DNA from 4 places in the Catonella massiliensis genome. Region 2 is predicted to be linked to each of the others. Evidence: predicted binding sites of a transcription regulator. Region 2 holds the regulator's gene; each other region holds the start of a gene.
The links. The regulator Rex, encoded in region 2, represses fermentation and respiration genes when NADH is low (regulators of the CRP and FNR family bind a similar motif). The targets are predictions, from matches to a motif close to ATTGTTAANTANTTAACAAT.
Positions count from the first base shown of each region.

Region 1: the regulator Rex is predicted to act here: its motif matches at 6,026-6,045, upstream of JJN12_RS13745 (glycerol dehydrogenase).
Region 3: the regulator Rex is predicted to act here: its motif matches at 6,151-6,170, upstream of JJN12_RS00560 (NAD(P)-binding protein).
Region 4: the regulator Rex is predicted to act here: its motif matches at 5,509-5,528, upstream of adhE (bifunctional acetaldehyde-CoA/alcohol dehydrogenase).

Region 1 covers NZ_JAEPRJ010000001.1:3,056,732-3,065,188, forward strand. Annotated here, with positions in the region: gene JJN12_RS13730 (gluconate 5-dehydrogenase) at 1-669, shown strand, start outside; gene JJN12_RS13735 (polysaccharide lyase 8 family protein) at 727-4,404, shown strand; gene JJN12_RS13740 (transglutaminase-like domain-containing protein) at 4,512-5,693, opposite strand; gene JJN12_RS13745 (glycerol dehydrogenase) at 6,093-7,187, shown strand; gene mgtA (magnesium-translocating P-type ATPase) at 7,364-8,457, shown strand, end outside.
Region 2 covers NZ_JAEPRJ010000001.1:1,520,336-1,528,792, forward strand. Annotated here, with positions in the region: gene rlmH (23S rRNA (pseudouridine(1915)-N(3))-methyltransferase RlmH) at 1-359, opposite strand, end outside; gene JJN12_RS06900 (NAD(P)H-hydrate dehydratase) at 356-1,927, opposite strand; gene acpS (holo-ACP synthase) at 1,930-2,289, opposite strand; gene JJN12_RS06910 (redox-sensing transcriptional repressor Rex) at 2,302-2,937, opposite strand; gene JJN12_RS06915 (polyribonucleotide nucleotidyltransferase) at 2,971-5,064, opposite strand; gene JJN12_RS06920 (GGDEF and EAL domain-containing protein) at 5,228-7,504, opposite strand; gene JJN12_RS06925 (S41 family peptidase) at 7,568-8,457, opposite strand, start outside.
Region 3 covers NZ_JAEPRJ010000001.1:117,305-125,761, reverse strand. Annotated here, with positions in the region: gene JJN12_RS14335 (leucine-rich repeat protein) at 1-1,892, shown strand, start outside; gene JJN12_RS00570 (leucine-rich repeat domain-containing protein) at 2,244-4,901, shown strand; gene JJN12_RS00565 (hypothetical protein) at 5,049-5,951, opposite strand; gene JJN12_RS00560 (NAD(P)-binding protein) at 6,331-8,160, shown strand; gene JJN12_RS00555 ([FeFe] hydrogenase, group A) at 8,154-8,457, shown strand, end outside.
Region 4 covers NZ_JAEPRJ010000001.1:1,048,292-1,056,748, reverse strand. Annotated here, with positions in the region: gene sdaAA (L-serine ammonia-lyase, iron-sulfur-dependent, subunit alpha) at 1-674, opposite strand, end outside; gene sdaAB (L-serine ammonia-lyase, iron-sulfur-dependent subunit beta) at 667-1,317, opposite strand; gene JJN12_RS04765 (NUDIX hydrolase) at 1,319-1,930, opposite strand; gene JJN12_RS04760 (phosphotransferase family protein) at 2,037-2,786, opposite strand; gene adhE (bifunctional acetaldehyde-CoA/alcohol dehydrogenase) at 2,809-5,430, opposite strand; gene JJN12_RS04750 (exodeoxyribonuclease III) at 5,619-6,371, opposite strand; gene rny (ribonuclease Y) at 6,474-8,021, opposite strand; gene JJN12_RS04740 (regulatory protein RecX) at 8,144-8,457, opposite strand, start outside.

The DNA.
Region 1 (8,457 bases), 1.5 Mb from region 2:
GAAGAACTTGTGGAAAAGGGAATTGAGGCTTACAAGGAAGAGGGAATAAAGGCCTACGGCTATGTATGCGATGTAACAGATGAGGATGCAGTGGAAGAGCTGGTAGCAAAGGTTGAAAAAGAGGTTGGAATCATCGACATTCTTGTCAACAATGCAGGTATCATCAAGCGCATACCTATGTGTGAGATGAAGGCTTCAGAGTTCAGAGAGGTAATAGACATTGACTTAAACGGACCTTTCATCATGTCAAAGGCTGTAATACCAAGCATGATTAAAAAGGGACATGGAAAGATAATCAATATCTGCTCAATGATGAGCGAACTTGGAAGAGAGACTGTAAGTGCTTATGCAGCAGCAAAGGGTGGCCTTAAGATGCTTACCAAGAATATCGCATCTGAATTCGGCGAGCATAACATCCAGTGTAATGGAATAGGACCGGGCTACATTGCTACGCCTCAGACAGCTCCTCTTAGAGAGAAGCAGGCAGACGGCTCAAGACATCCTTTTGATTCATTTATAATTGCCAAGACTCCTGCCGCACGCTGGGGTGAGCCTGAAGATTTGGCAGGCCCTGCAGTATTTTTAGCATCTGATGCGTCAAACTTTGTAAATGGACACATCCTATATGTGGATGGAGGAATACTTGCGTACATCGGAAAGCAGCCTTAACAAAGGAATCCTGTGTAAAGATTCACTGTAAATAAAACATTCTTAATGGAGGTTGTTATGAAACTTAGTGGGGTAAGAAAAAAAGTCAGTTGGATTTTAGCACTTGTTTTATGTACACAAATACTTATGCCTTCTACACCTGTAGTTGCAAAGGCTTCTTTGGCGGAGGATACAACCATGTCGGATAAAAGTAGCGCTACAGAAAGTGAAGTAAACAGTATTGAGGTTGTAAAAGGAAGTACAGCCTTAATTAAGACTCCTGAGGGATTTAAGGAGCCAATCACCTGGACTACTATTTTCAAGGATTCAAATGGCAATCCTATTAAAAACGTAGGAAGCAAGAAAAAGAAGGATGAATTAAAGAACGGTGAAAAAGATGGGGACCGCTCTGAGGGTATAGCTAAGACAGACCATATAGCAAAGATAGAAAGCACAGATGACGGTGGACTTATAACGGCTTTTGAAAAGGGAGTGGTATATGCAAAGGCTGTTGACAGCGAGGGTAAGAGCAAAGAGTGGAAGGTAAATGTATTATATACAGCAAAAGAAAATCTTCCGGCAGTAACTTCTGAAGATTATAAGAGGCTTATAGGGAAGTGGACTGCTCAACTGGTAGGAGAAAATCCTGATACGAATGATGCCGCTATTATGGAGACAATTAATAGTCTAAACACACAGGCTCAGGCATTGTGGGATAGTTACAGATATAAGGGACAGTCTGCCTGCGCAGATGTTCCTTGGCCTGATGAAATCGGCAAGAAGGGTAATAAGAACATAGAGTTTGCAAGGGATGCAGTTGAATTCAGACAGACCTTTAAGAATGTACTTTTGATGGCAAAAGCATATCGTTTGGAGCATGGTGCGCTGTATAACAACAAAGCCTTGCTTAATGACATGATAAACATACTTGATTGGCTGACAGATAACTGCTATCGTCCACAGTCTCAGACTGACAACTGGTGGACCTGGGAGATAGGTATTCCTAAGGATATAGTTCCTACCCTCATACTTTTAGCGGATGATTTAACCAAGGAGCAGAAAGAAAAGTTCACTGAGGGAGTTAGATTCTTCCAGCCTGACCCTTATCATGGTGGCTCTATTGGCACAGGCTCTACTCATGTACTAGGATATCGCATGCAGTATGCGGCAAATAGAGTGGATAACTCGATGACTGCACTTGGAATAGGTTTATTGCTTGAAGACAATGAGTCTGTGTATCTTGCAAGTGAAGCCTCATCCTCTGTGCTTGAATTTGTTTCAGTTGAGGATAGTACAAAACTTGCTGAAAAAGGCTACCCAAACGGATATTATAAGGACGGTTCCTATATAGACCACTCACGTACTCCTTATGCAGGTTCTTACGGAATAGTAGTACTTGAGGGTATAGTGAATATATCAGCAATTTTAAGCAATTCTCCTTGGCAGTTCAGCTCTGACAAGGCAAATATATTGGAGAATATCTTTGTAAAAACCTATGGTATGGGTGTTTACAATGGTTTAATGTTAGATAACTTAAGAGGCAGAGCTGTCTCAAGAGAAATGGTTACTGACAAATCAATTGGACGCCAGGTAATGACATATATTATCAAGTCACTAGACACTGTTAGTGAAACCGGACGACAGACATTATTGAACTATCTTAAGAACTGGCTGGCTGCAGACTCTGAGTTTGTTGGAACCCTAAAAGAACTTAATGAAATCGTTGTAAAGCAAAAGGCTCAGGAAATAATCGGAAATGCAGGTATTTCAGGAGTTGTTGAAAGAGCTCATAAGAACTATCCTCTGATGGATAGGGCAGTTCACAGAACTGACAATTGGCTCTTTGCCCTCAGTATGTATTCTGAAAGAATCTTAAATACTGAGATTATGAACGGCGAGAATCTCTATGGATGGCATCAGAGTGATGGTATGACCTATCTTTATGGCAAGGATACCAGTTACTACAATGATAATTACTGGAATACCATCAATCCTTTCCGCTTACCGGGAACTACAACTGTGTCAAAGAATATAGGAAATGGCGTAAAGGATAGCAGCGGCTTCTATCAGGACGGAGATTATACATCTAAAGAGGCCTGGGTTGGCGGAAGTGAGCTTGGTGGCTATGGTATAAACGGTATGTCACTTTCAGGAGAAAATGACTCAAAGACACCTTATGAGCCTAATCTTAGAGCGTTAAAGTCATACTTTATGTTTGGTGATGAAATAGTATGCTTAGGTTCAGGAATAAATGATAAAGACAGCAATTTTATCACAGAAACAACTGTTGAAAATAGGAAGCTAAATGATACTGCATCAAATCAGATTACATTGAACGGGAATAAGCTTGAACTCACACCTGTTAATGTAAATGTGGCTGAGATTGTAAAGGGTGAAGGCCTTGGAACAGGAGTGGCTTCCATGGAAGGAAAGGCGCTTGAGAATGTTAAGTGGGTTCACCTTGAGGGCAATGTAGAGGGAGATAAGGTTGGATTCTATTTCCCTAAGGAAGCGGGAGAGTTAAAGGCAAGGATAGCAGCCAGCACAGGTAACTGGGGCAATATCAACCTTACAGCTACTGCGGATGTAGTTAAAAACTACTTTGAACTGTGGTTTGACCATGGCAAGAATCCTCAGAATGCCGAGTATTCATATGTAATTCTTCCGGGTAGAACTGAGGAAGAGATGAAGGAATATGAGAAGAATCCTTCTGTAGAAATCCTTGCAAATACCGATGAAGTACAGGCTGTAGGCTACAAGAACAAGAGCGTAATCGGTGCAAACTTCTGGCAGGACAAGGTGGCAAGTGTAAGTGGCATAAGTTCTGATAAGAAGGCATCAATCATTGTGAAGCAAAGTGGTGATGTGGTTGAAATCGGGGTATCCGATCCTACCATGAAAAATCTTGGTACAATTGAAGTAGACATCGACAAGGAATTTGGTGAGGTTATCAGTGCAGATCCTAATGTTACTGTAGCCGCAAATAACGGAAAGGTTCATCTTGTTGTAAATACTGCAGGTAAAAACGGTGATACCTCTTATGCTGTGGTAAGATTAAAAACAAATAAGTCTTCTGAGACTACAGGTATTCCTGTAATCCCTGTAATTCCTGCCAAGAAACATTCTACACCTGAAGTTCAGGTTGCCGATGATAAGACACCTGAGGGTAAGGTGATAGATGGAAGTAGCAATAACGCTGCCAGAGAAAAGAAGAATACTGCACTTAAAAAGATAAGGCTTAACTTTAACCTTACAAAGGCTGAGGTAAAGAAAGGTATTAAGAAACTTTCCAAGATATTGGTTAAAAAGATCACACTGAAGAAGGCTGCGAAGGAGCCGGCTGATTTGAGCCTTTCTGTAAGAGATGAGAAAAAGAAGGTGATTTACTCATGGTTTATAAGCGGAAAGGAACTTGCGGCTTCTAAGAGTAAGTTTAAGGACCTTGGCTTAGGCTTAAAGGTTATTCCATCAGCCAAGATAAAGCCTTTAAAATCATTGCTTAAAGGTAAGAATGGAACTGTGGTTTCATTCACATATAGGGGTAAATTCCCTGCTACTGCTACCATTAAGCTACACGATAAGCTCTTTAAATATCCAAGGAATACAAAGCTCTATGTATATAAATACAATGAGAAGAAAAACAGGATAGAAAAAGCTAGCGGAAGTGAAGTAAATGCTGTGAGCAAGGGAGTGATAACTCTTAAAATATCAAAGGGTTCAGACTACCTGATTTTACCTAATAAACTTGGTAAGTAGAAGTACTTTTATGAAGTACGTTTTACTTAAATAAATCCTGTTGTTAATAAATAAAGCCGGTCCATCTGCCAAATGGGCCGGCTTTACAACGCCTATACGTAATCAAATTATTTCTTTACAAAGCTATAGGTATAAATGAACTGATCAGGAGTATAATTATCAACCTTTTTTCCGTCAACCTCAGCATAAGGATAACCGAAGTCATTAAGTGGCTCACCATCCTGTGCTGGAGTTAGGGTGAGGTCTCTACCGTCAGCAAGTATGATTCTTTCTGCATCGCAGTTGCCCCAGTAGTATTCCTGCTTCTCCTTTGTTTCCTTCTGGTCTTTAGTCCAGCCATTCTTAAGGACTGCCTTTAATACGTCTGCAGGATCTGCAGATACCCAGCCTGTACCCTTTAAGTAGAACTCTGCCCAACAATGCTGATTCTTTGTGATGTCATCAGCGTTTATACGGATACCGAAATGCTCTCTTGCAGGGATGCCTGATGCACGGCAAAGTGCTACAAACATAGAGTTGATATCTGTACATTTTCCTGACATTGTTGTATCTAAGAGAGCGCAGACATCGCCTTCTCCACAGCCCTTTACATCCTCGTTACGGTTCATATTGGCAATAACCCAGTCATAGATGGCTCTTGCCTTTTCAAGGTCAGTAGTCTTTCCTTCGGTAACTTCTTTAGCCTTATTCTTTACCTGGTCATTAAGAGGAAGGTTCTTAGAAGGCTCAAGATATTTCTTTATTTCAGCTGTAAGTTCTTCTTTATCATCTTCTTTAAGTTCAGGACGAAGGACTTCATCTCTTTTTACATCAAACATAAGTTTAATTACTCTGTGATGAGGCACTATATCTTTATCCCATTCAACATAGAGTATCTGGTTGCCGTTTGAATCTGTATTCATCTGAGCCTTTACCATACCTGCTTCATACACTACATTTTCAACTGTCTGATATTCACTGTTATGCGGAACAGGAAGCCAAACACGAACCTTCTTGCCCTTCTCGTATTTGGTCATATTAATTACGTTAGTTACCATACCTGCAACAGACTGTTTCTCGTCAGTCTTTGCAGAGCTTACAGAGCTTGTCGCTGTACTTGCTGTTGAACTGGCTGAGGTTGTGGTAGAGGCAGTAGATGCAGCGCTCTTAGTCTCACTTACTGTACTCTTTGCAGAACTTGCAGCACTCTTTGCAGAGCTGGCAGCATTATTACTTGCCTTACTTCCACAGCCCACAGTAATACAGGCTACCATGCCTAATGCTAACAACATTTTCAGATTCTTTTTCATTTTTTTCCTCCCGGATTTGTAATAGTTATACCTTAAAAGGATTGTCACTCATAGTTTTGCATGGTGCAATCTCCGAATATATAACGTTTTAAGGATAACGATTGTGTGGCGTTTAGTAAAATTGTTTTTAGATATAAATGAGGGTGTTTATTGAAGAATATAATAATTGGTGTGGGTTAATCAATTGATGGTTAATTATGGTTGTAACGGAATGATTTAAAATGATAAAGGCAGAAATATATTATCAAGCAAAAACACTGCAAAAATTTCTAAAAAGTAAAATTAATATTTGCAAAAAAATTATTAATGTGCTAGAATAACCTCCAGATATAAATGTTAAATATTTAACATACTTTACTAAAGTATTATGTTAACAATTAAATTAAATGGAGGTTTGTTATGGAACGTTTAAGAATGATGCGTGCACCACTCAAGTATGTACAGGGAAAAGGAGCCCTTCTTCACTTTCACAAAGAAATGGAATACATGGGCAAGAGATGGTTATTTGTCTGTTCCAACAGCGGTTACAAATGCTGCCACGATGAGTTAGAAAAGAGCTTTGAGGGTAAGGATGATTACCGCAGATATGAGGTATTCGGAGGAATATCCAGTATCAGCGAGATAAAGAAGATGCAGGATATAATTGTGGCTGATAAAATAGATGTAGTAGTTGCAGTAGGTGGTGGCTCAGCAGTTGATGCAGCCAAGGCAGCAGCTTACTATGAGAATAAGAGAATAGTTATTATCCCGACAGTTGCCGCTACAGATGCACCTTGTACCGGACTTTCAGTTATTTATAATGATGATGGAAGCTTTAATAAATACCTTTTCTATCCACAGAATCCTGATGCGGTTTTAGTGGACAGTGACGTAATAGCAAAGGCTCCTGTTAAGTTTTTGATTGCAGGAATGGGAGATGCTTTGGGTACCTACTTCGAGGGAAGAGCTTCACTTCGTACTGAGTCTCCTAGCCTTGAGGGTGGCGGTATCACAAGGGCTGGTATGGCTATTGCAAAGACCTGCTATGAGACTTTAAGAACTCATGGAAAGGCAGCAGTTGTTGCCTGTGAGAATAATGTTGTTACCCCTGCTCTTGATGCTGTTATAGAGGCAGCTGTTTATCTATCAGGCGTAGGTGCTGATAATGTAAACTGTGCAGCGCCACATTCATTCTACAATGGTCTTACATCTTTGGGTGGACATGATGCCTACCATGGTAACTGCGTAGCATTTGGTACCCTAGTGCAGCTTACTCTTGAGGGAGCTGACAAAGCAGAGTTTGAGGATATTCAGGACTTCTGCCTTGAGGTAGGACTTCCTATCACACTTTCAGAACTTGGTGATTTCACAGATGAAGAGATTCATACTATGTCTAAAAATGCCTGTGTAGAAGGTGAAACCATTCATAACCTTGCAGGAGATGTAACACCTGAAGAACTCTACTGCGCTATCATTGCAACAGATGCTTTAGGAAAAAAGAGACTTGGAAAGTAATTAGGTATATTGTAAGCACGGCTTTATGGCATTTACAGTTAGTGTATCCATAAAGGCGTGCTTTATTTTTTTATGTAGATAAGCGAAGATACAGCTGTTAGCTTAAAGATTTAGATAAATGAGCTAATATTTTTATTGATTATTCCCCCAAAGAGGTATATACTCCAAAGGTAGAAATGAATAACAAAACAGATAGTTTTGATACTACCTGCCAAAGGAAAGGGATTCAAACTATGGGCTTAATGGATGAAAAGATAACGAGCTCTGTGTCAAAATCAGAGGGGGTTGAGGCAGAGTTTAGGGGTATTGCCGCGAAAGAGAAGGGAGAGCTTCTTAAAGAGCTTAGCTGCAGTGATAAGGGAATAAGTGATGATGAAAGGGAAGAAAGACTTGAAAAATACGGATACAATGACCTATCCGCAAATCAAAAGCACAGCTGGCTGTATTTTATAGTTCACAGCTTCACTGATGCGTTTATTTTGGTGTTGCTTGTATTGTCGTTAGTTACCTTCGTTGTTGAGAAGGATGTTGTTTCCGGAGTAATTATACTTGCTCTTGCCTGCATGAGTGCAGTCATAAGGTTTGTGCAGGACTACGGTTCTTACCTTGACATGCAAAAGCTTAAGGAAATGGAACATGATACAGTCAGGATACAGGTTCCGGGTGAAAATGGTCCTGAAGTAAGAGAAGTGCCTGTTGAAGAGGTTGTGCCGGGAGACATACAGTTAATTGGATCAGGAGACATTGTATGCGGTGACTTATATCTTCTTGAAAGCAGGGACTTGTTTGTATCCGTTTCAGCATTTACAGGGGAATCAATTCCTGTAGAAAAGACTGTTGGTGCAGATTTACGAAATGTAAATGCTGCTGAATTAAACAATATATGCCTTGGTGGCTCTACTGTTAACTCAGGAACAGGCCTTGGTGTTGTGGTACGCACAGGGAAGAGCTCATATCTTGGCAAAATTTCTTCCACAATACATACAAAGAAGAAAGAGACTGACTTTGACCGCAGTCTTGCAAAGATAACAAGGATACTTATTACCTACATGGTAGTTGTAGTTTTATTTGTGCTCCTAATCAATGGACTGGTTAAGAAGAACTGGCTTGAGGCCTTCCTCTTTGCAATTTCAGTTGCAGTAGGCATTACGCCCGGTATGCTCCCAATGATTGTAAATGGTACTCTGGCAAAGGGTGCAAAGTTTCTTGCAAAGAAGAAAACGATTGTTAAAAACATGTCAGCCATTCAGAATCTTGGCGCGATTGACGT
Region 2 (8,457 bases):
TCATCTGAAAGCCCTAAAGACCCACCTATGATAAATACAAGATGGCTCTTTCCTGATACGGTAAGCTCCGATATCTTCTCTGAGAGTTCTACAGAGTCTATCTCCTTCCCTTTAATCACAAGAGCAAACACATAGCAGTCACTTCCCTTTGCCTTCTTAAGAAAGTCGAGCATTCTCGCACCTTCAGCCTGTTTTATCTTCTCTTCTTCAGCCTCTGATGCGTTGTCAGGAGTTTTTTCATCCTGCACCTGTTTTATTTCAATGGCCGTATATCTTGACAACCTCTTGGTATACTCTGCAATGCCCGCTTCAAAGTACTTTTCCTTTATCTTACCTGCGCAAAGTATAGTTATTTTCACTCTGTGTACCTCTTCATCACTTCAGCCACCTCATCAGCCAGTTCTCTAGCTATAATTCCGTATTTCCCCTTTTTCTCCTTAAGCATATCTCCTGCGAGCCCATGGATATAAACACCAAGAGGTGTAACCATAAAAGGCCTTTGTTTTTCAGTCGCAATAAGAGCTGCGAGTATTCCCGTAAGCACATCGCCTGAACCCGCCTTTGCCAAGCCAGAGTTGCCGCTGTTGTTTATGTAGCATTTTCCACCGCCTGCAACAAGCGTTCTAGCCTCCTTTATAACAATCTCACCGCTGCAGGATTTTAATTCCTTTGCAATTTGAACTACATTTTCTTTCACTTCTTCTTTAGGCATATACAGTAAATCAGCAAGTTCTTTGATATGAGGTGTCAGGATGAAATTCTTCTTCAAGTCTTTAACTAAATCAAGTCTTCTGTCTTCACTCTCCTCGACAATTTCTCTAAAAAGAGTTAATCCATCTGCATCTATAACAGTTCTGACTTCTGATAAATCCACGACTTTCTTAACTAAAGACTTACTCCTCTTACTTAATCCAAGACCGGGGCCTATTACTATTGCAGCTGCCCATTCCTTCACAGCCTTCTCTAATTTATCTGCAGTTACCTTACTTATTACCTTATCAGTACTATCTTCATATGTGGTAAGTATAGCTTCAGGAAGTAGGTTCTGCAAAGACTGTCTGTTTGCTTCAGGCACAAAGAGTCTAACAAGTCCTCCACCTGTTCTATATGCCGCAAGAGCTGAAAGGAAAGATGCTCCGCACATTTCCTCTGAACCCGCTATTATCAGTATCTTACCGAAGTCTCCCTTATTGCTGTACTCTCTTCTTTCAGGCATATAGTAGCTTATTTGAGACTCATCAAAGGTAAATGTATCGGGAGATACCATATCAAGGGCTTTTTTTGGAAAGCCTATGTCAGCCACAATAATCTCACCTGCATAGTCTTTACCGGGATATACGGCTATTCCAAGCTTATTTACGCCAAATGTTATTGTATAGTCGCATTTAACAGCTACTCCTTCAACTCTTCCATTGCTGCCATTCACCCCCGAAGGGATGTCCACCGCTACCTTTACTGAATCAAACATATTGAGATACTCGGTAAACTTAGCCAAGTCTCCTTCAAGCTTACCCTTGAATCCCACTCCAAATACCGCATCTATAACTATAGCCTGGTTAAATTCACTTTTTTCTGTAATTAGCTTGACTGGATTAGATATTTTAAGTGCTACTCCACAGTTTTTGGCAAGCCTTATCTGCAGCTTTGTCTGATTGGTAAACTTTTCTTTTTTCCCAACTATTATTACCTCTGAATTATACCCCCATTCATGGAGTATTCTTGCACAGGCAATGCCATCTCCGCCATTGTTGCCGGAGCCGCAAACTGCTATAATCTTTTTATCAACGTCATCTCTTAGAAGCTTATCCCTTATAAACTCCGCCACGGATAGAGCCGCTCTTTCCATAAGCACCATCCCGGGCATGCCAAGTTTCCTTGCATCTTCATCTAGTTTTTTTGCTCCCTCGCTGTCTACAAGTCTTATCATAATCAGCCCTCCGCCACTGCTACAGCACTCACATATTCCTTGGTATCCGAAATCGATACAAAGAATACCTTAATCCCCAGTTCCTCTTGCTTTAATTTTGCATTACCATATAAGTTCACATAGGGTTTCCCAAGCTCATCCCTTAGGACTTCTATCTCTCTTATCTTAAATCCCAAAAAGCCTGTTCCCATAGCCTTAGCGACAGCTTCTTTCACAGCCCAGTTTCCTGCTGCCCTGTCTGGCTTATTTACAATCAGTTCCCTTTCTTTCTCTGTAAAAACATACGACAAAAAAGCATCCTTTTCGCATGCTTTTTTGACTCTTGATTTTTCGATTAAATCATTACCAATTCCTATAATCAAGCTAATCTTCCTTTACTTAGACCCCTTATTTTTAAGTGAATAAGAAAGCCTCATCAAAGTGTCCGAAAGGTGAATTGTTTCAACTATAACATCCTTCGGTAATCTAAGATCCACAGGAGCAAAGTTCCATATAGCCTTGATACCACACTTTACAAGTTTTGCTGCGGTTTCAGTTGCCATTTCCTTTGGAACTGTAATCGCAGCTATGTCTACCTGATTATTTTTGATATAATCAGGCAGGCTGTCCATTCCAAGTATTTCTATGTCTCCGATTTTCTTTCCGATTAATTCGGGCTTAATATCAAAGACCTGCTTTACATAAAATCCTCTTTTTGCAAAATCAGTATAATTCGTGATTGCGGTTCCCAGATTACCTGCTCCTACTATAATAAGGTTGTAGTCCTTATCAAGCCCCAAGATTTTGGCAATCTCATTGTATAGATACTCTACATTGTAACCATAACCCTGCTGACCGAAGCCCCCAAAATTATTCAAGTCCTGTCTGATCTGGGATGCTGTAACCTGCATTCTCTCGCTCAACTCTTTAGAAGAAATCCTGTCTATCCCTGATTTCAGTAAATCCCCCAGATATCTGTAATATCTAGGCAGTCTCTTTATGACCGCAGGAGATATATTCTTTGACTCCATATTTTTTCCTCCAACCCCATTCAGTGTTATGATTTACACTCCTGCAGGTACATCCTTAATACTAAATGATATTCTTCCCATCTTATCTTTTCCAAGACAGATAGTCTTTACTATGTCTCCAAGTGTAAGTACATCTTCAACGTTGTTTATTCTCTCTTTTGAAACCTTAGATATGTGTACCATTCCCTCCTTGCCAGGGGCAAATTCAACAAAGGCACCGAACTCTTTGATAGAAACAACCTTACCGGTATAAACCTTACCTTCTTCAAACTCAGTAACTATCATTCTAATGATTTCTTTAGCTTCATTTATCTTATCAATGTCCGTACCGCAAATGCTTACATTTCCTTCATCGGTTATGTCTATCTTAACTCCTGTCTTGTCTATGATGGCATTGATGGTCTTCCCCTTCTGTCCAACCACCTCACCAATCTTCTCAGGATCGATCTTAATCTGCTCAATCTTAGGTGCATATTCATTCACACTTGGTCTAGGCTCTGCAATAGCAGGTCTCATACAAGTATCCATAATGAACATTCTTGCTTCTCTTGTTCTTGCAATCGCACCCTCTACAATCTCCCTTGTAAGACCGTGAATCTTGATATCCATCTGAATAGCTGTGATACCCTCTGTAGTACCTGTTACCTTAAAGTCCATGTCTCCAAAGAAGTCTTCAAGTCCCTGAATGTCTGTAAGGAGTACATAGTCCCCATCTGTCTCACCGGTAACCAAACCACAGGAAATACCTGCTACCATCCTCTTAATAGGCACACCCGCAGCCATAAGCGACATACAGGATGCGCAGGTGGAAGCCATAGATGTTGATCCGTTTGACTCGAAGGTCTCAGATACAGTACGGATAGCGTATGGGAATTCCTCCTCGCTAGGAAGTACCGGTATAAGGGCTCTCTCAGCCAAAGCACCATGTCCTATTTCTCTTCTTCCCGGTCCTCTTGATGGCTTGGTCTCTCCTACTGAATATGAAGGGAAGTTATAGTGATGAATATATCTCTTATAGGTCTCTTCTGCATTAAGTCCGTCCACCTTCTGAACTTCTGAAAGAGGTGCAAGAGTGGTAATATTACAAATCTGAGTCTGGCCTCTTGTGAACATAGCTGAGCCATGAACACGTGGTATAAGGTCAACTTCAGCTGCAAGCTTTCTTATCTGAGACATCTCACGGCCATCAGGACGCTTATGGTCTTTTAATATCATCTTTCTAACAGTCTTCTTCTGATACTGATATACGGCGTCAGAAAGGAAAGGAAGCCATTCTTCATTTTCAGCAAAATGCTCGCTAAGCTTATCCATGATAGCAGATATGTTCTCTTCCCTCACCTGCTTTTCGTCAGTAAATACAGCCTTTTCCATCTCCTCTGGAGTAACCACTTCCTTGATTGCAGCAAAGAACTCCTCAGGAACTGCATATCTCTCATACTCTGACTTAGGCTTTCCGCACTCAGCAGCTATCTTCTCGATAAATGCGATGATTTCCTGATTGATTTCGTGAGCCTTATAAATAGCCTCAATCATCTTTGCCTCAGGTAACTCATCAGCACCTGCCTCTATCATAATAACCTTCTCTTTGGTAGATGCAACGGTGAGCTTAAGGGCTGAGACTGCCATCTCGGCATTACTTGGATTGATTACAAATTCTCCGTCAATAAGACCTACCTGTGTAGTTGCACAAGGTCCGTCAAAAGGCACATCAGATATGGCTGTTGCTATAGCTGAACCAAGCATAGCAGTAAGTTCAGGAGAACAGGTCGGATCTACACTAAGAACCAGGTTATTGAGTGTAACATCATTTCTGTAATCCTTTGGGAAAAGAGGACGCATAGGACGGTCAATTACTCTTGATGTAAGTACCGCATTCTCAGAAGCCTTACCCTCTCTCTTATTGAAGCCTCCCGGTATCTTACCTACAGCATACTGTTTCTCTTCATATTCCACTGAAAGCGGGAAGAAATCAATACCTTCTCTTGGCTTCTCTGAAGCTGTACAGGTAGAAAGAACAACTGTATCGCCATAGTGCATAAGCGCTGCACCATTAGCCTGCTTGGCAACCCTGTCTATATCTACTGTAAGGGTACGTCCTGCAAGTTCCATACTAAAACTCTTAAACATAATTTTACTATCTCCTTTTTATACTGGCTTTGTAAATCCCGAAACTACTGAAAAAATGACTCCCTTTGAATCAGCTTTTCAGAAGTCTCGGCAAAAAGTTAACAAAGCTAAAAACAGTATATCACACCCGCATTCCGTTAGCAACAGAGTGTGATATACTTATTTACAGATTTTTATTCTCAAAATCTTCAATCGATACAGGCTTTGCAAACAGATATCCCTGAAAATAATCACATTTGATATTTTTTAAGAATTCAAACTGTGATTTTGTTTCCACACCTTCGCAGATTACAGGCATATCCAGAGCCTTCGAGAGCTGAACTATCATTCCTATAATCTTTCTGCTCTTTTCTTCATCCTTTGTTTTATACAGGAATCCCATATCAAGCTTAAGTACATCTACAGATATATCCTTTAGCATATTAAGCGAAGAATATCCACTTCCAAAGTCATCCATCTCCACTGTAAATCCAAAGTCCCTAAGCTTTTCTACTATCATAAGCCTGCTCTCAACATCCTTCATAATCAGGGTTTCTGTGATTTCAAGCTTTAGCTTTGCAGGGTTAATCTCATATTTTTCAACAATCCTTACAAGCTCTTTGTAAATATCTAAGAAATAGAAGTCTGCAGGAGAAATATTCACTGAAATATAATATTCATCGTTTCCTTCATTCTGCCATTTCTTTAATAGTTTTGCGGCTTCTTTCCATACAAACAAATCCACCTTGCTTATAAGACCGTTTTTCTCAAACATAGGTATGAATCTATATGGCGGCATCAGGCCTTCAGTAGGGTGAATCCACCTGATAAGAGCCTCAGCTCCTATAACCTTGCCATCGCCATCACACTGCTCCTGCAGATATACCTTTAGCTGATTGTCGTTTATGGCATTGTCAAGTTCACCTGAGAGCCTCTGTTCCCAGTATTTTAATTCTCTTATCTTATCATCATAGTAGAATATCTTATTCTGATAATCTTCCTTATTCTTGGATATAGCCATTCCCGCTCTGTCGATCATCATAGATGGCGATAGTTTTCTATCCTCAATGTAGTACACACCTATCTGCATATTGATAGGATAGTGTATACCATCAGTCATCGATACTTCTTTTGCTATACTTTTGTATAGTTTTTCATCAAACTTATCTTTCTCTGTAAGAATACAGAACTTATCTCCTGAAAGCCTGCAATACAAAGTATTCTTAGTTATTTTTTCTCTTAGCTTCCACGCTATTGAGTTAAGCACCTTGTCGCCGACAACTTTTCCAAAAGAATCATTAATAAGTTTAAAATCCTGAACATCGGAGCATAAAATATAGTAATCCTTATCAGGATTCTCCTTTAATATTTCTTCGACCTTGTCGCAAAAATAATCACTATTGTAAAGTCCCGTTAACTTGTCATGCGTAGCCTTGTATTTGTCCTTGTTGAATATATCAACATCTATGGTTCTATCCTTTATTTTGTAATAGCTGCCTTCCGGTTTTCCATTCCTATACAGCTTCTTATATACAATGTCATAATGCTTCTGCTCGCCTTTGTCACTCATTGTACATAGGGTAGAATACTCAAGTCTTTCACTGTCAAAATTCTCTAGCTTAAACATCTTACTAATTTGTTTAATGACCAATGAATAATCATCCTTAACCCCAAAAAAGCTCTTTGCTACGTCATTTACAAACACGCATTCACCTTCAATATCAAGAAACACGATAATATCATCTGTTTTTAAAACAATGCGTGAGAGCATTTTATCTATTAACGTTTTCTGTTTGTTCTCCAGCAAAACCAGATAAACCATCACTACACTGACTGTGTAACCGAGCACTGATATATCCACTGCATAATTAAGAAACTTATATAACAAGTTGACCACTACTGCAATAGTGAAGGATGCAAGAAGAATAATGTATTTTCCATAATAAGCAGGACTAAGCCCCACCAATTTATAAATTATTATAAATGCAATGAGCATCAAAACGCCACAAGATACTATATTGTGTAATGTTACAAGAGGCTGTGCAACTGTAGTAAAGTAGTACCAATTTCCAATCATTACCTTCTGAGTTGTAAAAAGTGATTGTGTGAATATATTACTTAAAACAAGTAACACATCCAAAGCAATAATTGCGTCTACAAAATAGAATATTTTAATATTTGTAATCTCATATTTTGTGACTTCAACTGCTATCTTAAGTGCTACATACCTGATTCCACATATGCAGACCAGATAAAAAGTATGAAGCATCAAAGCAGTTTGTACATCTTCAGCAAACAAAAGTGCAGCCTGAATAACTACAGAGACTATGTTTACAATAATCAACAGTCTGACTTTAGGAGCTACAGCCTGTTTTTTCTTTATCGTTCTAATAAGACATACAGCAAGTACAACGAAAGCACAAGCAAACATACTTATAAACGATACAACAACTGAATCCATTCATTTACCTCAATAGCTTATTTTTAATGCTTGCAAGTAATATTTCCCTATATCAGCATATTGTTAATCTATCATTTTCTTAATCTTTTTTACAGCATAATCAAGCTGCTCATCCTTAGCAGTCTTCTTATCATCCTTTATCTTGTAGTCAGGAGTTATACCTACTTTATTGATACTTTCACCATTTGGGAGGTAGTACTTTATTGTTGTCAGCTTAAGTCCTCCTATTACAGTGCTGCCGTCCTTTCCAAGTACTTCAAGTATACTCTGAGCCACTCCTTTACCGTAGCTTGTCTCTCCTACGGTTTCTGCATAACCATTATCCTTTAGGGCTCCGGTAAAAAGCTCTGAAGCACTGGCAGACTCATTATTCATAAGGATAACAATAGGAAGGTTAAATACTTTATCATCACCGGTTGAAAGTTCACCCGTCTTTGCTATCTCCTTCTTACCGCTCTTGTATACAAAAGAAAAAATATCAGTATTATCAGGAAGTATACGATCAAGCATATCATAGGCTGTGCCTACATATCCGCCTCCATTGTTCCTAAGATCAATCACAAGCCCTTCAATATCCTTTTTTACCAGCTTGTTTAACGCACCGACAAATTCTTTACCTGTATTGTCAAGAAAAGCGTTTACTTTAATATACCCTACCCTTCCGTTAGTATAGGTCTTAGAAGAAACAGTAGGTATAATTACTTCATTTCTTTCTACAACCATCTTTTTTGTAGACTTTCCCCTAAGTACAGTAAGGGTAACCTTACTTCCCTTTTTACCCTTAAAATAAGAGGTGGCCTTCAGAATCTCAAGCCTGGTCAGGTCTTTTTTGCCGGCCTTAAGTATAATATCGCCCTTTTTAAGCTTGGCTTTCTTTGCAGGACTTCCTTCAAATACATTGGTTATCTTAATCCCGCCGGTCTTCACATCTTTAGCTACCTCGATACCAATTC
Region 3 (8,457 bases), 1.4 Mb from region 2:
CAAAAGCTGATTTGGGTAAGTACGATAAAGTTAAAACCAAGATGAGAGAATATAAAGTTGGAAGCAATAATGTTATTGCTGACGCAGATACTCTTAATGTTATTCCTTACGGTATATTTTGGAATAATCAAATTAGTAGCTTAAAAGATGTAAAATTTCCAACAAGCATTTGGGGAATAGGTGAGTCTGCATTTGCAAATAATAAATTTACTTCACTTGAACTTCCTGCACATATACATGATATATTTTTCTACGGATTTAAGGATAACAAATTACTTAAAAAAGTTAGTTTCCTTACAAAAGACGAAGGCACAAATTTTGAAAGAAAATATCTTCAAATTGACAGAGGTTCTTTCCAAAACTGCGCTATCGAAGGGCATCTTGAGTTCCCTACCAAGACCAATCAGATGGGAGGCTTTTCATTTGCAGGAAATAAGATTACCAGCGTAGACTTTGGACCTGATGCACCTCTTATAGGATATCAATCTTTTGAAGGTAATCCTATAACAGAAATATATAATCTTAATAGCTGGGGACTCGAATGGAAGCCATTTTTCAACACAGATGCTCTAAAGAACATAAATTTTGAGTATAAAAACCCTAAGTCAGGAGAGCGCGGAACTTTTGGTCAAAGTTTTGACAATACTATTAGCCTTAGGGCCTTTAATAAAGGTTTACTAAAAAGCATTAAATTTCCTGCTTACGTAGATAAAATGATTTTTGATATAAATGGCAAAAAATACATTTCAAATGCATTTTTAGAAAATCCTGGTTGGACAGAGGGCACAAATAAAGTTGCCTTATATAGAGTTGCTTCTGACGGGGCTACCTATGTAACTGACAATGCTCTTGATGATAGTAAAGCAAAAGATTATATTATAAACCCTGTCTTAGTGAAGTTTGTTGCTAAAGACCAGTATGGAAATGCAGTTACCTTAAGCAGCATTGAGGTTGAAAGAACCAGAACAATAAAGGGAGCTTCTGAGGCAAAAACTGTTACTTCTACAGCTGTTAACCAGGCTGACTTTAAGTTAGGTGATAAGATTAAGTTTGCTATTCCTGCTGCCCCAGAGGGTTATGAAATTGCAGAAAGCCCTGTTTCAAACAGTGCTATAACCAAAACAGCAGATGGTAATTACGAGGTAACCCTAGATCCTACAAATGTAGAAGTTGTTAAAGAAGTAGCTTATGGTGATGGTTACAAGGTTGGATATAAGGAGACTGTGATTGAGATAGGATACAAGAATCTTTCTCCTGAGCCTCCAAAGCCTGAGGTAAAACCTGAGAACCCTGGCACTCCTGCTACTCCTGGAGCAATACAGCCTGAGAAGCCTAGCACTCCTGGAGCTATAACTCCTGAGAGCCCTAGCGCTCCTGCTACCCCTGAAGCTATAAAGCCTTCTGAGCCAGCTAAGCCTAGTGAGCCTGTAACTCCTAGCACACCAGGTAACCCAACAACACCAAACACCCCTGTAGTACCTACTAATCCTACAGAACCAACAACACCGGTTAATCCTGCAACACCTACTACTACAATCCCTACGGAAAACCCACCTACCAATGTACCATTTACACCTGAAAGAATAGTTAATCCAAACCTCATTCCTGAAGGTAACCCAGTGTTCAACATTGTCGATGAAGATGGTACTTCACTTGGTAATGCTGAGGTAAACAAAGATGACGGAACTTATACTTTCGTAAAAGACAAGAGAACTCCTAAGGGAGTAGCTAAGATCCGCAAGGATAATACCCTTGAAGTAGTTAAGGTATTTGATGGAAAAACTCCTCAGGGCAAACTCCCAAGAACCGGAGGAAGCTCTGAAGAAGGACTTGTTCTTCTTGGTGCAGCAATGCTTGGACTTGGAGCATTTTTCAGAAGAAAAATTAAATAAGATTCACTCATCCCCGACAGAGTTAGACTTCCTGTCGGGGATTTTATTATTAGTTTGTACAATTATAAATATACACAATAGCCAGCTTCAAGCGGATTTTTATACTATTGATATCCATTATCATATCTTAATATTTTCTAAACATTTCCTTAAATTTATGCTTATTCTCCATTTTTAATTGACTTTGAATTTTTTATGGTATAAAATCCCCCTAGACAAAAGCTACATTTTATTCATCTATATGGATAAAATGTTATATTTTTTTGGTGCTTTTATGGTTGCTTTTATTTGGCCAAAGCACCTCATTTCTTTGTCAAACGTTATTAAAATACTTTACAAAGGAGAATGACAATGAAGAAAAAGTTTAATAGCAGACATACAGCAGGGATACTCGCTCTTGCTCTCGTTGCAACCAATTCGCTTTCACTGCTTGCCCCACCTATTAGCTCTGGCAGCTTGGGTATAGGTGCTTTAGCCGCAAAAAGCTTAAATTACTCTGTTGTTGCAAAGGCAGATGTAAGAGAGGATGATACCATCACCCTTGATAGCTCTTGTCTTAATATAAACGGATCTAATATTATATATCGAAATCGCGATGCGATTGAGCGTAAATTAAGGAATACATCCGGAAATATTATCAAAGTGAAGTTTGACCCTAATCTTAATATAAAGGGGATTTCTAGAGCAGCCTTCAGGGGAGCATTTAACGGCAAGCAGTTCATACTTGAATTGCCTGATTCGCTTGAAACTATTGGTGATTACGCATTTGCAGGCTGCGATTTTATCTCAATCAGGTTTAATAATAAATTAAAATCAATTGGCGATGGTGCTTTTAGTGGCAATCCTATCCTATCCTCCGTTAACTTAAACAACGGTGTTGAGACCTTAGGAAATAGCGCTTTTTATAATTGCGCTTTATCATCTATCACCCTTCCAAATACTCTTAAAAGTATCGGTGATAATTGCTTTAGAAGCAATAAGATAACCTATGTTTCCATCCCATCAAGCCTTACAACCGTAGGTATCAATGCCTTTAGAAACAACCAGATATCCGGAATAAACTTTGGATATGGAAACTATAACGTAAAAGGAAGTCTTAAGGCAGGTAACGGTGAAGACTTTGGTCCTGCCAGCAACGGAGGCGATAATCCGGGTGACGCTCTTATGGGCGAAGTTAACAATCAGTTTATTATACCAAACGGAATGTTTGCATATAACAAGCTGACAAGCTTAACTCTCCCTACCAATATCAAGGCTATAGGCAATCAGGCATTTATTGGTAATGATATAACAGACATTAATATCCCTGCCAGTGTAGAAGTTATATATAATGAGGCTTTTCTCAGAAGCTATGAAAATTTTAATAGTAACTTCACAGCAAGGCTTAACTTTGCATACGGCAGTAAACTTAGGAAAATAGGATATGCGGCATTTATGGGCGCCAGCATAGGAGGAAGGCTTACCTTCCCAAGCACAGTTGACTTCATTGGTGCTCATTCCTTTGAATACAATAAGATAACAGGGCTTTCACTTAATGGACTTAATGCTCACATCCGCACCCGTGCCTTTGGTAATACAACCTTAAAATCCGTAGAAGGATTAGATTTTAAGCCAAGCGGTGATATAAAGGTTTTGTCAAAGGAGATGTTTGCTGAGATTGGACCTGATTATGGCTCATTGCATTCGCTTAAAAACGTTAGCTTTGACTATGCTAACCCAGACCCTGGCTTTACAGGTTTAGGGTATAATGCTTTTTATGACCAGCCTATTAGAAGCATGAAAATTCCTGCTCAAATTGTTAACTTTGACAAGGATGTATTTGGCTCCTTAAATGCTTACCTTGAAAACGGCTGGTACCAGTCTACCGAAGACCCTAACGCACGTGATTTCAGAGTTGCCTTATACAGGGTAGATAAAAACCTCAACTATGTGACTACTAACAATGTACCTGATGGAGATACCTATGTCTTTAACCCTGTGCTTTTTGAGCTTAAGCTTAAAGACAATTCCGGGAATAATTATGCTGATTATGTGACCAATATACAGATTGAGGGTACTAACAGGAAATCCACAATTGCAAAAATCGACAGGGAAGATGCTCGCAACGATGTTGATTATAAGCATTTCAAGTTAGGAGATAAAGTTACCTTTAGCCTTAAACAGAGTCTTCCTTCAGGCTACAGGCTTGAAAGCCCATGGCTAAAGTCACTTGGAAATAACAGATATGAGATTGCGCTTGACCTACGTAGTGGAGCTGTAAAGGAAGCTAGATATAATGATTCTGAATACAATGTTGGATATATGAAGACAACCATAAGCTTGGTTGATCCTACTAAGCCTGTACAGCCAACACCTCAGCCTACACCACAACCTACTCCACAGCCTACTCCTCAACCAACGCCACAACCTACACCTCAGCCTACCCCTCAGCCTACCCCTCAGCCGGCTCCACAGCCTATGCCTCAGCCGGCTCCTCAGCCTACACCTCAGCCGGCTCCACAGCCAAGCAATCCGGTTCAGCCTTCTCAGCCGGTTACTCCTAGTCAGCCAAGTACAGGTGGTGGCGGACAGGTTGTCTATCCGTTAATTCCAAGTATTAACGATAACGGTTCATCAAACACAACTGTTAGTGATGACACCACCCCTCTTAGCCCTGTGAAGCTATCAGCTTTTGACAAGCTTATCGCAAAGCTTAAGAAGACTGCTGATAAGAACAAGCTGAAGGCTATCCGCAAGAAGATAAATGCCAAGAAGGGACTTACAATTGAACAGTTTGCAAAGGAGCTTGTAAAAAAGAAAATAATCAAAAAGGCAAACAAGAAGGATACAAAGAAGTATCTAAAGGGTGTTAAAACTTCAAAGTGGGCAAGAGCCTATGTAGCCGGCCTTATAAAGACAGGTGCTCTTACCAAAAAGGATATTAAGAATGTAAAGAAGAAGGTTACTGAGAATAACGCAGCTAAAATACTTACAAAGATTTTTATCAAAAGTAAGAAGATAAAGAAGTAATCTAAATTTGCAAAGAAAATTTGTCATAAGAATAGGGTGTCAGACATTTTGACATCCTATTTTTTGTTAATTTGACATAATAACAAACCAATTTCTCCAACAAGAAAAAATCCTACAGGTTTTAGTTCCCTGTAGGACTTTGTATGTTTACTTAGCATCCCTTATATAGTAAAAGTTATCCTTCGGCAGCTCTCCTATAGCCTTTTTGTCTACCTTTTTAAGAGAGTCAAGGTAGGTCTTAGCTGCCTTTTTCATGGTTTCTCCCCTTAGGCAGGCTACCTTACCTGAAGCAATTACCTTAGCAGCCTTATCAGAATCAGCAGCATCATATTCTTTGATTAGCTTATCTGCCTCTGCCCCATTATCCTTCTCAGTCATCCACATAGCAGAATAACTATAGTCTCCTAAAAGAGCGTCTACAGCATGCTTATTTTCCCTTACAAACTTAGCAGTTGTAAATATACCTGACATAGAATGTTTTTTCCTGTTAGACTTATCCCACTTTTTAGTAACATCAATCACAGTAGTTGCAACCATCCTGATATTACCATCTGTTTCACCATAAAGCTTTACAGCCGCTTCAATAGGAAGTACTGCCATGTCAAGCTCTCCCTTTACAAGCTTATCGCCAAGTTCCTCAGATGAAGATAACTGACTAAAATCATAGCCATTTACTGTCTTATCCTGCTTTGCATTGTCAATAAGCTTAACCAGGCCTACTATATCATTTCCTTTGATTCCTGCGATTTTTACCATAACTCCACTGTCCTCTATGAAGCCACAGCAGTTATATACTTCCTTTGATGACTTACCTGACGTATCCCCCTCTGCGGCACCGTTTGTTGCCACTTTAGTATCTTCTTCAGTCTTATTCGCGTTAACCACAGATACTCCCTCAGAAACATTTGCCACCACTGCGGCATTTTCACTTGAGGCTGGCTTATTTTCAGGCTCAACATTAATATTTTTTGTCGCTGTAGCAGTTCCACAGGCCGTAAGTGATAAGCCTAACACAAATGCCAGTGCAGTATTAATTATTCTCTTTCTCATAAATCTCCTTAATCAATTTTTGTAAAAAATAACAAATATTATTTTAGCCAAGCGAATACCCGAATCGATATTATTTTGACGCTTATCAGAACATGTAACGCATAAACTTAGCCTATAAACAGGCTTTCATTATAACGGAATACTAAATATATAACAACTGATAATTATTATCAATAATTTCTATAAATCTTCTGGTTTATTTGTTTATTTTTTAACTATCCTTGATTTTCCTTTAGCCATTTTGTACAATGAAGTTATCGATATTAAAACTATATTTGTGAGATATTTTTGAAAATTAATCCATGGTTTTTTGCATATTTTTACAAATGAGTAGTTATCGGTTCGAAAATTATGATGGTAAATCAAAGGAGGTAGTTAAATGAGCCGTTTGGAAATTTTTACGCCGGACAGAGCCACTCTTGTAATTGAAGACTTGTACAGAACTCTGGACAAAAGAATAGAGGCAAGCCCTCCCGGACTCTGTCCTGTAGACATCACAAGAGCATTTATTGAAATGTGCCACGCACAGACCTGTGGAAAATGTGTTCCCTGTCGTGTAGGACTGCTCCATCTAAAGCACATGATGACAACTGTTCTTAATGGTACAGCCACTATGGACATTATCGACCTTATAGAGGAGACTGCCAAATCAATCTCAGAAACTGCAGACTGCGCTATTGGTTACGAAGCTGCACATATGGTATATAAGACAGTTACTACTTGTCGTGATGACTTTGAAGAGCATATCAGAAATGGCCGCTGTAACTGTATGACAAAGCAGCCTGTTCCTTGTGTTGCTCTCTGCCCTGCACACGTGGATGTGCCGGGATATCTCGCCCTTGTTAGGGAAGAGCGCTATGCTGATGCAATCAGGCTCATAAGAAAGGATAATCCATTCCCAACTACCTGTGGATTTATCTGTGAGCATCCTTGCGAAGAAAAATGTAGAAGAAATATGGTGGATGATGCCGTAAATATCAGAGGTATCAAGCGTGTTGCAGCAGATATGGCAGGAAAGGTTCCACCTCCTCCTTGTGCACCTTCTACAGGCAAGAAGATTGCCGTTATCGGTGGCGGCCCTTCAGGACTTTCAGCAGCTTACTACTTACAGCTTATGGGCCATCAGACAACGGTATATGAAATGCTCCCTAAGCTTGGCGGTATGCTTAGATACGGTATTCCTAACTATCGTCTGCCAAAGGATAGACTTGAAGAGGATACAGATGCTATCCTTGCTACAGGTGTAGAAGTAAAATACGGTCTTAAACTTGGTGTTGACCTCCTCTTACCTGACTTAAAGAAAGAATACGATGCAGTTCTTATTACTATAGGTGCGTCTACCGATAAGAAGCTTGGGCTTGAAGGTGAAGATGCTGAAGGTGTTATGTCTGCAGTTAAATTCCTTAGGAATGTAGGTGTTGAGCAGTATGACGACCTTACAGGTCAGAATGTAGCCATCGTCGGCGGTGGTAACGTGGCTATGGATGCGGTAAGAACAGCAGTTAGACTTGGTGCAAAGAAGGTTAGCTGTGTCTACAGACGTAGAATCGCTGATATGACCGCCCTTCCAGCCGAAATAGAAGGCGCTCTTGCTGAGGGTGTTGAGATGGTTACACTTAAAGCTCCTTCAAGACTTGAGATTGAAAATGGACATATTAAGGGAATCTGGGTAACACCTCAGATGATATCTAAAATAAGTGACGGAAGAGCCTCTGTAATCGCTACAGGTGAGCCTGACGAGTTCATTCCTTGTGAGACTCTCATAGTAGCAATCGGTCAGAATATCGAGACCAAGTACTATGAAGATGAGGGAATCCCTGTACAAAAGGGTAAGATGTTCACCATGCCTAACGGCGGATTTACAGGACTTCCGGGAATATTTGCAGGTGGAGACTGTGCTTCAGGACCTGCTACCGTAATCAAGGCTATTGCCGCTGCAAAGGTTATGGCTGCAAATATTGACGAATTCTTAGGCTATAAGCACGATATTACCTGTGATGTCGATATCCCTATTCCAAGTAAGGTAGAGCACTCAGCCTGTGGTAGAGTTGAACTTACGGAGCGTGAAGCTTCTGACAGGGTACATGACTTTAATGGTGTAGAGAATTGTATGAACAAAAAGGAAGCCTGCCAGGAATCAGGTCGCTGTCTCAGATGTGACCACTTTGGCTTTGGAATATTCAAAGGAGGTCGTGAGAATATATGGTAAATTTAACAATAGATGGAAGAAGCGTAAATGTGCCTGAGGGAACTTCCATAATGGATGCGGCTTATAGTGCCGGAGTTCCTGTTCCTCACCTTTGTTTCTTAAAGGAAATCAATGAAATAGCTGCCTGTCGTGTCTGCATAGTTGAAATAGAAGGCAAAGATAAGTTTGTTACCGCCTGCAACAACAAGGTTGAAGAAGGCATGGTAGTATATACCAACAGCCCTAAGGTAAGACTTGCAAGACGTAGAACAGTACAGATGATACTTTCACAGCATGACTGCAAGTGTGCAACCTGCG
Region 4 (8,457 bases), 470 kb from region 2:
ATTACATTTCTTTTCACACAAGGTACCTCTACAAGTCCTGCAACAGGATCACATACAAGACCAAGAAGGTTCTGAATGGCCATCCCCGAAGCAGTTATCATCTGCATAGGACTTCCACCCTTGAGGTACACGAGGGCTGCTGCTCCCATGGCTGCCGCAGTACCCATCTCAGCCTGACATCCTCCTTCTGCACCTGATATAGAAGCCCTTCTTGCAACAACCTCTCCTACGCCTGCCGCCACAAATAGTGCCTTTACCATCTCATCGTCAGACACCTTATATTCATCATAAAAAGGTACCAACACAGCCGGAAGTACACCACAAGAGCCTGCTGTAGGCGCAGCCACTATCCTCTTCATACAGGCATTGGACTCTGAGGTCTCTATCGCAGCCTGTATAACCCTTCCCATATAGTCCCCGCAGATTGTGGTGTTGCTCTCCCTATAGGCCTGCATCTTATATCCATCGCCGCCCACAAGTCCACTCCTTGACTTAAGCTTAGGATCATAGTTCCTGGCTCCGTCTAATATTGCCTGCCACATTACCCGCATCTTTCCTATTTCTTCCTCTATGGTAATATCTGCATCTGCGGCATCTTCCCTTATAATTAAGTCCGGAAAAGAAATATTTTCTTTTTCGCAGACAGATACAATTTCTTCTAAAGAATCATACATAGGTTACTCTAAGCACTCCTTTCAGGTTCTCAACTTCTTTAATCAGTTCAGGTGACATCTTCTGATCCATTTCCACTATCATAACTGCAGTGCCGCCTCTTTTATTGCGGTAGAGCTGCATATTGGCTATATTAAATCCACTCCTTGACAAAGTCCCTGTAACTGCTGCCACATGACCGGGAGCGTCTATATTATTCACTATAAGGGTAGGAAGCACCCCTGAGAAATTGACCTCAATGCCATCTATCTTATTTACCTTAATTCTGCCTCCACCTATGGAAGCCGCCTGTACACAGACTTCCCTGCCTTTATCTCCTATAGCTGTAATTATCGCTGTATTGGGGTGGGCATCCTTGACCTCATTATTCTTAAACTCAAAGTCAAGCCCCATCTCTTTTGCCATTTCAAAGCTATCAGGTATCCTCATATCATCCGGTTCAAAACCCAAAAGACCCGCAACCAACGCTTTGTCAGTTCCATGTCCCTTGCCTGTTGCTGCAAATGAACCAGATAATATAATCTCTGCCTTTACCGGCTTTTCACCCAGCAGCTTGGCTGTGATAAGCCCTATTCTACAAGCTCCTGCTGTATGTGAGCTTGATGGACCAACCATAATAGGTCCAAGTATCTCAAAAACGCTCAATTCAATCCTCCTTCAGAAAGCCAAAAGGCTCTTCATCCTTTATAAAGTGCATAAGCATGTACGCTGTCATTATTGCAATTTTCTCTTCCTTTAGTATTCTTCTAACCTCATCCTTATCAGCTAAGATAATCTCAATTTCTTCGCTATCCTCCTGGTGTTCGTGGGAAGGTTCTCCATCACAATATCCAAATACTGTAGCACAGGATTCATCTGTCATCCCAATGGTTGTGAAAAACGGTCTGTTATAGCCATCAGGTACAGAAATAGGAGTAAATCTCATACCGGTTTCTTCGTATATCTCCCTTCCTGCCGCCTCAGAATAGTCTTCTCCCTCCTCAACCAGTCCTGCAGGAAATTCATAAATATAATCATTAATAGGATACCTATACTGTCTGATTAGCACAACTTTGTCCTTATCTTCTCCCGAAAGCGCATATATAATAACACCATCAGGATTGTTTTTTCCTGTTGTGATTTTTAAGCTGTCTATATCCTTTGCCCTAGAGGCAACAAAATACTTACCCTTTCTGCCTGATTTATGAATATTATCCAGTTCATAAATATTTAAGAACCTGTTATCCGTCTGTTTTTTTATGTTAGTTATCTTTCCCATAATGGTTCTCCTATAAGTTTAATCCATACATCTCCATATTATAACATTTTTTCTTTAAACAGAAAAGAGGCAGTACCAAAAGGTACTGCCTGAAATACAATTTTATTTACATATAGTCAACTACATTTACCCAACGGCTAAGGAGTCCTACTTCCTCCTTATTTCCCTTTACTGACTGTGATGCGGCAACGATAGGGAGCCACTTCTGTACATACTGCTTAGCTGTGTCTGTTCTTTCGCAGAAGAGATTCAGGTACTTGTCAGCAAATTCCTCTTTTCCGTTAAGATAGAACAGCAAGTATGTTCTTGCTACATCAGCGGATGCATTGCCCTGTGTAGCATGTGCCCAGTCAATGATATAAACATCATCATTTGCGGTAACAATGATATTGCTTGGGTTGAAATCTCCGTGGCATAGCTTGTCGTGACGCTTCATTGCATCAAGCCTTGAATGTAAATCATACCTTGTTGTAGCGTCAAAGCTTGAATCGGATATTTTCTTATAAAACTTATCATACTGCCTGTTAAGCATTGGAGCCTTTCTTGAGTGAACATCCGCCTGAATAGCAATAAATCTTTCAAGAAATTCATCCTGCTTCTCAGGGTGCTCATTCATAAGCTGCTCGAAAGTCTTGCCCTCGATATAATCAAGCACGATAGCTGTCTTTCCATCAATCTCAGTCACTCCATGTAATTTAGGTATATTTAATCCTGTCTCCATAACCCTTGCCTGATTGAGTGCCTCATTGAGGATATCAGCCATAGAGTACTGAGCATCAAACAACTTAATTACCTTATTACCATCTCTGTAAACTGTTTTTCCCGGACGCTTCACAAGAACATTCTCAAGTTTCATAATATAAACCTCCCCATTTACATTAAACTGCTTCGTTATTGTTGCCATAGTAAGCATTGAGGTACATCTGCCTCATTTCACTAATAAGCGGATATCTTGGGTTGCAGCCTGTACACTGGTCATCAAATGCTTTCTCTGTCATATCATCAAGAGTAGCAAGGAAATCTTCTTCTTTTATACCATAATCCTTGATACTTCTCTTAATGCCGATTTTATCCTGAAGTTCTCTGATTCCCGCAATAAGCTTTTCTACACTGTCAGCATCGTTTTTACCCTTAAATCCCAAAGCCTCTGCAACCTCTGCATACTTTCTCTGTGTCTTAGGGTATTGATACTGAGGGAAAGTTCCCATCTTGGTAGGTACTTCGGAGGCGTTAAAGCGGATAACCTGCTCCATCATAAGTGCATTTGCAATACCATGTGGTATATGATGGAATGCACCAAGCTTATGTGCCATTGAGTGCATTATACCAAGGAATGCATTTGCAAATGCCATACCTGCCATACAAGCAGCATGTCCTACCTTCTCTCTTGCTTCAGGGTCATTTGGTCCGTTATCATAAGCCCTTGGAAGATATTCAAAAATCATCTGCAGGGACTGTTTTGCTAAACCATCTGTGAAATCTGTAGCCATAACCGATACAAGAGCCTCAAGGTTATGTGAAACAGCATCTATACCTGAGGATGAGGTAAGCCCCTTAGGAGCATTCATCATCATATCTGCATCTATTATAGCCATGTTTGGAAGTAATGCATAGTCTGCAAGAGGATACTTGTTACCGGTTACTTCATCAGTAATAACTGCAAAAGGTGTGACCTCCGAGCCTGTACCGGCAGAAGTAGGTACGGCAATAAAGTAAGCCTTCTCACCCATCTTAGGGAAGGTATATACCCTCTTTCTAATATCCATAAAACGCATAGCCATATCATAGAAGTCAACTTCAGGATGTTCATATAGTACCCACATAATCTTAGCAGCATCCATAGCAGAACCGCCACCAATTGCTATGATACAATCAGGCTCAAAGCTTCTCATAAGTTCTGCACCTTTTTTAGCTGAATTCAGTGTAGGATCAGGAGCTACGTCTGAGAAAGTCTGATGTACTATGCCTAACTGGTCTAACTTATCTGAAACAGTCTTGGTATAGCCATTCTGGAAAAGGAAAGTATCTGTTACTATAAATACCTTCTTTTTATTCATTACATCCCTTAATTCTTCAAGTGCTACAGGGAGACATCCCTTCTTGAAGTAAACCTTTTCAGGTGCTCTAAACCAAAGCATATTTTCTCTCCTCTCGGCTACATTCTTGATATTTAACAACTGCTTGATTCCTACATTTTCGGAAACTGAGTTGCCTCCCCAAGAACCACATCCAAGTGTAAGAGATGGAGTGAGCATGAAGTTATATATATCTCCGATACCTCCCTGTGAAGCAGGTGTATTGACTAAGATACGGCAGGTCTTCATGCGCTCACCAAACTCTGCTATCTTTTCTCTTTCGGTAACTGAGTTAACATAGAGAGAAGAAGTATGTCCGTAACCACCATCTGCAATCAATCTTTCTGCTTTGCTTAGAGCATCTGCAAAATCTTTTGACTTATACATAGCAAGTACCGGTGAAAGCTTCTCATGTGCAAACTCTTCGCTAAGTTCAACACTTGTAACCTCTCCTATAAGAATCTTGGTTGCAGGGTCTACCTTAACTCCTGCAAGTTCAGCTATTGTAGCAGCTTTCTGACCAACTATCTTAGCATTCAGAGCGCCATTTATAATTATCGTCTTACGAACTTTTTCAATCTCATCCTTCTTAAGGAAGTAGCAGCCTCTTCTCTTAAATTCAGCCTTAACTGCATCATATATCTTTGCATCTACAATCACCGACTGCTCAGAAGCACAAATCATACCATTATCAAAGGTCTTTGAATGGATGATCGAGTTGACTGCCATAAGGATATCGGCTGACTCATCAATAATAGCAGGGGTATTACCGGCACCAACACCGAGTGCAGGCTTTCCTGATGAATAAGCACTCTTAACCATTGCAGGACCACCTGTAGCAAGGATACAGTCACATTCTTTCATAACCAGATTGGTCATCTCCAGACTAGGAACATCTATCCAGTCAATGATTCCTTCAGGAGCACCTGCCTTTACAGCAGCCTCAAGCACTACCCTTGCTGCTTCTGCAGTACATTTCTTTGCTCGTGGATGCGGGCTTATGATAATACCATTTCTGGTCTTAAGTGCTATAAGTGTCTTAAATATAGCAGTTGAAGTAGGATTGGTGGTAGGAATAACTGCCGCAAGTATACCAAGAGGCTCTGCAACTCTGGCAAATCCATACTCTTTATCTTCATCAATAACACCACAGGTCTTAGAGTTCTTATATTTGTTATAAATATACTCTGCGGCATAGTTATTCTTGATAACCTTGTCTTCCACGATACCCATGCCTGTCTCTTCGACCGCCATTTTAGCAAGAGGAAGTCTCTGCTGATTGGCAGCAGTTGCGGCTGCAAAGAAAATCTTATCTACCTGCTCCTGTGAATAGGTAGAAAACTCTTCTTGTGCTGCACGAAGCTTCTTAAGAGCCTTCTCAAGCGATTCAACACTGTCAATGATGTCACGAGTCTTTTTTTCCATCGTAATTCTCCCTTCAATCTGCCGGTTTACCGGTGTGTATTTTTTAGGATAAAACAGCCTTGTTATTTTTTTAACTAGCTTGTTAAAATTTTATCATTCTTTCTTTAATCTGTCAATCTCTTTTTCTAATATACCACGAAACTCTTACACTTTCCAGCATTAAAACAATAATTTATATATTTAATGCACTATTCAAAATCTAACTCTACCGGACAGTGGTCACTTCCCAATATCTCAGAGTGAATCTTAGCATCCCTAAGTCTGTCCTTGAAATCATCAGAGGTAATAAAGTAGTCAATACGCCAACCTGTATTCTTTTCTCTTGCCTTAAATCTGTAAGACCACCAGGAATATACATTTTCAAGTTCAGGATAAAAATATCTAAAGGTATCGATATAGCCGGCATCTAAAAGCTCCGTCATCTTTCCTCTTTCTTCATCTGTAAAACCTGCATTTCTACGATTTGTCTTTGGATTCTTAAGATCTATCTCCTTATGTGCTACATTCAAGTCTCCGCAAAGTATAACAGGTTTAGTTTTCTTTAGTCCGTTAAGGTAGGCTCTAAAGTCATCCTCCCATACCATTCTGTAGTCAAGTCTTTCAAGCTCCTGTTTTGCATTAGGTGTGTAACATACAACAAAAAAATGGTCTTCATATTCTGCTGTAATTACTCTTCCCTCGTGGTCGTGTTCGTCTATTCCCATATCGTATGTTACATTAATTGGTTTCACCTTAGTAAACAACGCAGTGCCTGAGTAACCCTTTTTCTCAGCATAGTTCCAGTACTGATAGTAGCCAGGCAAATCAAGCTCCAACTGACCTTCTGAAAGCTTAATCTCCTGAAGTCCGAAAGCATCTGCATCTATGTCATTAAAAAAATCCATAAAACCCTTTGTAAGGCAGGCCCTTAGACCATTAACATTCCAAGATATATACTTCATTTTATTTCCCTTCTTTACTGTTTTAATAATATGATGTGGGTGTCAAAAGTATTTGATACTTCAATCAACAAAAAAAGTCCCTGAAAAAACAGGGACTAAATTTTATTTTGCATAATCAACAGCTCTGGACTCACGAATAATGCTCACTTTTATCTGGCCCGGATACTCTAGAGAAGCTTCTATCTTCTTAGATAAATTACGTGCCAAAAGCACCATCTCAGAATCGGCAACCTGATCAGGAAAAACAACGACTCTGACTTCCCTGCCCGCCTGAATAGCAAAAGATTTGTCAACTCCTTCAAACTCATTAGCTATGTCTTCTAACTCCTTGAGCCTGTTAGTATAGGTCTCTAAGGTTTCTCTTCTTGCACCAGGTCTTGCGGCAGAGATAGCATCTGCAGCCTGAACAAGACATGATATAAGTGTAGAAGGCTCTACATCTCCATGATGAGACTCAACCGCATTGATGACAGTAGGTGATTCCTTATACTTTTTGCAAAGCTCAACACCAATCTGTACGTGTGAGCCTTCCTGCTCTCTATCTACAGACTTTCCGATATCATGCAAAAGTCCGGCCCTCTTAGCAAGTTTAACATCACAACCACACTCTGCAGCCAAGATACCAGACAGCTGGGCAACTTCAACTGAGTGCCTGAGTACATTCTGACCATAACTGGTTCTAAACTTCATTCTTCCAAGAAGCTTAATAAGCTCTGGGTGAATTCCATGAATGCCACACTCAAGAGCAGCCGCTTCACCTTCTTCTCTTATCTGTACCTCAACCTCTTTTTGTGCCTTTTCGACCATTTCCTCAATCCTTGCAGGATGAATTCTTCCGTCTACGATGAGTTTTTCAAGCGCAATCCTTGCACCCTCTCTCCTACCCGGATCAACCCCTGAGAAAACAACCGCCTCTGGAGTATCATCGATTATAAGGTCAACTCCGGTAAGAGTCTCAAGAGTTCTGATGTTACGACCCTCTCTACCTATAATCCTACCCTTCATCTCATCATTAGGAAGCTGTACCACAGATATAGTAGCCTCAGCGATATGGTCAGCAGCACAGCGCTGGATAGCAGAAATAACAATTTCCTTAGCCTTTTTATCCGCGTCTTCTTTTGCTCTGTTTTCAAGATCTTTGACCATAACTGCCATTTCGTGCTTAACATCATCTTCGACAGTTTTAAGGATATAATCTTTTGCCTGATCGGAGGTCATTCCTGATATTCTTTCAAGCTCAGCAAGCTGTTTTGAATGAAGCTCCTCCACATCCTTTTTCCCTTTTTCAAGTTCCGCCTCACGTTCATTAAGCTTAATTTCACGTTTCTCAAGTGCTTCACTTTTTCTGTCTGTAGCTTCTTCCTTTGTTAATACCCTTTTTTCGTACTTCTGTAATTCTGTTCTTCTCTCCTTACTTTCCCTCTCAAACTCATTCTTAGCTTTCAGAGATTCCTCTTTGGCTTCGAGCAAGGCTTCACGTTTCTTAGTCTCAGCTTCTAAATTAGCTTTCTCAATAATCTCCCTGGCTCTTTCTTCTGCAGTTCCAACCTTAGACTCATAGTTCTTAATACGGTTAGAAATTGCAATTTTCCAAACAGTAGGAGCAGTAACCGCAGCAGTAACGAATACAGCAATAGCTGTAACAACAATCGGTTCCACCGGAGCACCTCCTTATTTAATTTTCATTGTACAATAAATCTATGCTAAATTATCATTCCATAATTCAACTGATACATACAACAGTTAAATTTTATACTGTTTGATAAAAAAAGTCAAGTACGAGAGAGGTAATCGCTTAGTACTGAAGCAATCAATTCCGTATTAAAACCCTTCCTGTAAAGATAAACATATATTTTTCTCTTTTTTTCTTCATCTACCTCCTTAGGATTTTTAATTTTCTTCCTAAGTAAGTTGTATAAAGCTTCTTCATCACTCCTGTCATCAACCATCAAATTTTCTATTATAGTTCCTTCTATACCTTTGGCTGCAAGCTCCATTTTTAACTGGCGTTTACTTTTAGACTTACCTCTGTAATTAATATAGTTCTCAGCATACCTTTCGTCATTGACATAATTAAACTTTTTAA